Regions from separate parts of the Flavobacterium sp. LM5 genome, predicted to be linked through region 2. Evidence: riboswitches for the same ligand, from Rfam matches in the RefSeq annotation. Region 2 holds a riboswitch; the other holds the start of a gene.

Region 1 (2,399 bases), on a different contig from region 2:
CTACAGAAAATACGAAAGTCTTTTTTGCCGAATCGTTAGGGAATCCAAAATTAGATGTTTTGGACCTAAAAGCTATTTCGGCTGAGGCTCAATCGCTTAAAATTCCTTTCATCGTGGATAACACTGTTCCTTCTCCCTATTTGCTCAATCCGATTGAATTTGGCGCGAATATTGTAATTCACTCTTTAACGAAATACATTTCTGGAAATGGAACTTCTTTGGGAGGTGTAATCATTGATGCAGGAACTTTTGACTGGAGCAGCGGAAAATTTCCTGAGTTTACAGAACCTTCTGCAGGCTATCACGGTTTAGTGTATCACGAAGCGTTAGGGAATGCTGCTTTTATTGCCAAAGTTCGTATCGAAGGATTACGAGATTACGGAGCAGCACTGAGTCCGTTCAATGCTTTTCAAATCATTCAAGGCCTAGAAACTTTGCCCATCCGAGTCCAGAAGCACAGCGAAAACGCCTTGGCCTTGGCCCAATGGTTAGAGCAAGAAGATGCCGTTGCTTGGGTCAATTATCCAGGTTTGTCCTCGAGTAAACATTACGATTTGGTAACGCGCTATTTACCTAATGGTCAGAGTGGTATCGTAACTTTCGGACTCAAAGGAGGATTCGAAGCAGCGAAAAAAGTAGCCGATGAAACGAAGCTTTTTTCACTCTTGGCCAACATTGGAGATACGAAGTCGTTAATCATTCATCCAGCGAGTACCACACATCAACAATTGTCCGATGAAGACCAAGTAACAACAGGAGTGACCAAAGATTTGATTCGACTCTCGGTCGGATTAGAAGACATAGAAGATTTAAAAGCCGATTTAAAAGCTGTGTTCGATAGCTTTTCAGATTAAAAAAAAGATAAACATATAAAAAACAATCATCATGATAACAAATATAACCTTCCGTAAAATAGTTTCTTTCTTTAGTAGAAAAAACATCAAAAACAAAATAGAAATAGTAGACCAAACCGTACACGAGTTGATTCATCCACGTTTTATTATGGATAAATCTTCTGAAGCTACGAATGAAACTACTAAAAAATCAATGTTGTTTCATATGTATTCTAACGAAAACGATACGCTTTTCATTTAAAGAATATACCATTCAATAAGCTAACAATAACCAAGTTCACAATTGATTTGTAACTTGGTTGTTGTTTTAAAAATTTGCGTGTTAAAAAAATAAATAGTTACTTTGCAGCTTTAAGTTCACAAACGTATTGAAATGTTATAAAGAAAGGCGGAGGGATTAGACCCAATGAAGCCTTAGCAACCCTTCGGAAATCGAAGAAGGTGCTACATTCTATTCGCCTAGCGAAAAAGATAACGCAACAAAATACCTCTAGTCTCCGCTAGTTTTTCTTTCTAATGTTTCCAAATACAAATCAACAACAACAAAGATTTGAGATTGGAAAATAAACCCAACATACTTACCCTTACTAATTTTACCACCGAAAGTGGTGCTTTTTATGCTACGCTAAACTTAAGTTATCAAGTTTTTGGACCTGCTTTGCACACGGCTCCTATTGTGGTTGTAAATCACGCCTTGACAGGAAACTCACAAGTGATTGGCGCAACAGGCTGGTGGAATGATTTAATTGGTTCTGCAAAAACTATCGACACTCAAAAATATACCGTTCTCGCCTTTAATGTGCCAGGCAATGGTTTTGATGGAAGTGTTATCGAATCTTATTTGGATTTTACTGCTCGTGATGTGGCGCAGCTTTTTAATTTAGGTTTGGAACAACTCGAGATTAATAGTGTTTATGCCATTATTGGAGGCTCTGTTGGTGGAGGAATTGCTTGGGAAATGGCCGCTTTGTCGCCACAACTCGCTCAGCATTTAATTCCAATTGCAACGGATTGGAAAGCGACCGATTGGTTGATGGCCAATTGCTATTTGCAAGAACAAATTCTGAATAACTCCTCTCGCCCAATTGAAGACGCAAGAATACACGCGATGTTGTGTTACCGCACTCCAGAATCGTTTGAAGCTAAATTCAACCGAACGATTAATAGCGAATTGGGTGTTTTTAATATCGAAAGTTGGTTGGCGCATCATGGAGAGAAATTGCAACAACGGTTTCAATTGGCTTCTTATAAATTGATGAATCAGTTGTTGAAAACCATTGATATCACTCGAGGAAGAGGTTCTTTTGAAAGTGTGGTAGCGCCTATAACGGCAAACATTCATATCATTGGAATCAATACCGATTTGTTTTTTACCCCAACGGAAAACCGAAAAACAAATCTAGAATTACAACAATTACAGCTTCAAACATCGTATCAAGAAATTGATTCTATTCACGGACACGATGCTTTTTTGATAGAATTTGAACAGTTGCATCGTTTGCTTGCTACGGTTTTTGAATAGTTGAAAAAATGAGATTCCACTAA
Region 2 (2,399 bases):
TTCATTTATGAATTTAGCCACAAGAAAATACAATTTCATTCAAGAACTATCTACTGTAGATGAGGATCTTATGGAAAAACTGGAACTGTTGGTAAAGGCTAGTAAAAAGGATTGGTACAGTGATTTGTCTGTAAAAGAAAAAGAAGAAATTGAAATTGGCATTTCCCAAGCCGAAAATAATGATTTAGTAAGCCATACAACTATTATGGATAAATTTGCAAAATGGCATTAAGTCTTCTATGGACTCCACAGGCAGAGAAGGGTTTAGAAAGCGTCCTTGTTTATTTAGACAAATTTTGGTCTACAAAAGAAATTTTGCAATTGGAAGAAAAAATAAAACACGTTACAAGTTTAATTATTCTTTACCCTGAATTATTTCCAAAATCTACAACCCACCCACTTTTACACAAAGCAATTATAGATAAAAATAACTATCTGGTTTACCGAATTAATACCCGATTAAAACGAATTGAAATTATTAATTACAGAGGGACAAAGAAAAAGCCTAAGTATTAAAGTAGTTTAAAAAGGTTTAAATTGTTTGAAAGTTTGAGTGAAGCGTCCATACGACGACAATCTTAAACAACTTTAAACCTTTTTTTAAACTTTTAAACTTTTAAACTTCTAAAAAAACACTTGCAATTGTTAGCGTTATGTCGTTACTTTGCACCGTTCCTATTTTTATTGAAAGTTATCACGAAAGGCGGAGGGAAAAGACCCGATGAAACCTTAGCAACCCTTTACTTTTTTAAAGAAGGTGCTACATTCTACCAAGCATAGCGCGGATAGATAACAACAAAATACAGTCTCGTATTTTTTCAAACCCCTTTCCCGATACATTTTTAAATAATTGAATGAGCGCATCATTGCCGCTTTTTTGGCATCAACGTTCCCGCTATCCACTATATCTTTTATGCTGAACACCAGCATAAAAGGATGTCGTTGCTATCGGGGCTAAAGAGTTGGCAATAGGCTTATTTAGAAACAAAAAAACAATGTATTTCTTCAAAAAGGAGAAATAATAGAAACTATAAATTAAAAAAAGCTTTGCGCCCTTGCGCCTTAGCGGTCTAAAATAAAGTATGTCAACAATACAAGAAGAAATTAAAAAAAGAATTCTCGTGCTCGACGGAGCGATGGGAACAATGTTGCAACGCTACAATTTCTCCGAAGAAGATTTTCGTGGCGAACGATTCAAAGATTTTCCGCATCCGTTAAAAGGGAACAATGATTTATTGTCTCTCACGCAACCACAGGCCATCAAAGCCGTGCACGCCGCCTATTTTGAGGCTGGAGCCGATATTGTAGAAACCAACACCTTCTCAGGAACCACCATCGGAATGGCCGATTATCATTTGGAGGATTTGGTATACGAACTCAACTACGAATCCGCTAAACTAGCCCGAGAAGTAGCCGATGAATTCACCGCAAAAAATCCAGACCAACCGCGTTTTGTAGCGGGTTCCATCGGACCCACGAACAGAACTGCAAGTATGTCGCCCGATGTGAATGACCCAGGATACCGCGCCGTAACTTTTGATGATTTACGCATCGCTTACAAACAACAAGTCGAAGCCTTGTTGGATGGTGGTTCTGACATTCTTTTGGTCGAAACTATTTTCGATACCTTGAATGCCAAAGCCGCACTTTTTGCCATCGAAGAAGTCAAAGAAGAACGCAACATCGATGTGCCTATTATGGTTTCTGGAACCATCACCGATGCTTCAGGAAGAACCCTTTCTGGACAAACCGTTGAGGCTTTCTTGATTTCGGTTTCGCATATTCCGTTGTTGAGTGTAGGATTCAATTGCGCATTGGGTGCCGATTTGCTCAAGCCTTATTTGCAAACCTTGTCGCATAATACTTCTTTCAATATTTCAGCGCATCCTAATGCAGGTTTGCCAAACGCCTTTGGAGAATACGACGAAACACCTGAAGAAATGCAAGCGCAAATCCGTTCTTATTTAGAAGACAATTTAATCAACATCATAGGAGGCTGCTGCGGCACCACCCCAGAACACATCAAATTAATCGCCGATATCGCTAAGGAGTATAAGCCGAGGGTTTCAACGGCGGTGATGTGATAATTTTTATTGATAAATAAATGAAATTAAAATATTTAGTTTTAATAGTTATTGTTTCTCTTTTTTTGAGTAGATGTGCTACCAGTGCAACTATAGAAGGTATGACTGTTAAAGATTATAAAGTTGAAAAACAGACTGGAGATAAGCTTTTTATTAAATCTGTCAGGGGTGGAAAAAAGACAAATCCATTGTGGGTTTCTAATATCACGAATAATAATTTTGAAGAAGCATTAAAAAAATCGATTCTTGAATCTAATGCCTTTGGAAAAATTGATTCTATTTCCGATGGTGATTGGGTACTTGAAGTTAATCTGA

Evidence for each region. A riboswitch is a leader RNA that binds a small molecule or an ion and turns the genes downstream of it on or off. The one in region 2 is predicted to bind S-adenosylmethionine.
Region 1: another riboswitch for S-adenosylmethionine. It lies ahead of BXU11_RS03160 (alpha/beta fold hydrolase); the one in region 2 lies ahead of BXU11_RS11815 (homocysteine S-methyltransferase family protein).

The regions. Positions count from the first base shown of each region.
Region 1 is NZ_MUFX01000001.1:759,864-762,262, forward strand. Features, by position in the region: gene BXU11_RS03150 (O-acetylhomoserine aminocarboxypropyltransferase/cysteine synthase family protein) at 1-854, shown strand, start outside; gene BXU11_RS03155 (hypothetical protein) at 886-1,095, shown strand; SAM riboswitch class I at 1,228-1,332, shown strand; gene BXU11_RS03160 (alpha/beta fold hydrolase) at 1,411-2,376, shown strand.
Region 2 is NZ_MUFX01000003.1:257,645-260,043, reverse strand. Features, by position in the region: gene BXU11_RS11825 (hypothetical protein) at 8-232, shown strand; gene BXU11_RS11820 (plasmid stabilization protein) at 223-516, shown strand; SAM riboswitch class I at 689-796, shown strand; gene BXU11_RS11815 (homocysteine S-methyltransferase family protein) at 1,083-2,084, shown strand; gene BXU11_RS11810 (hypothetical protein) at 2,105-2,399, shown strand, end outside.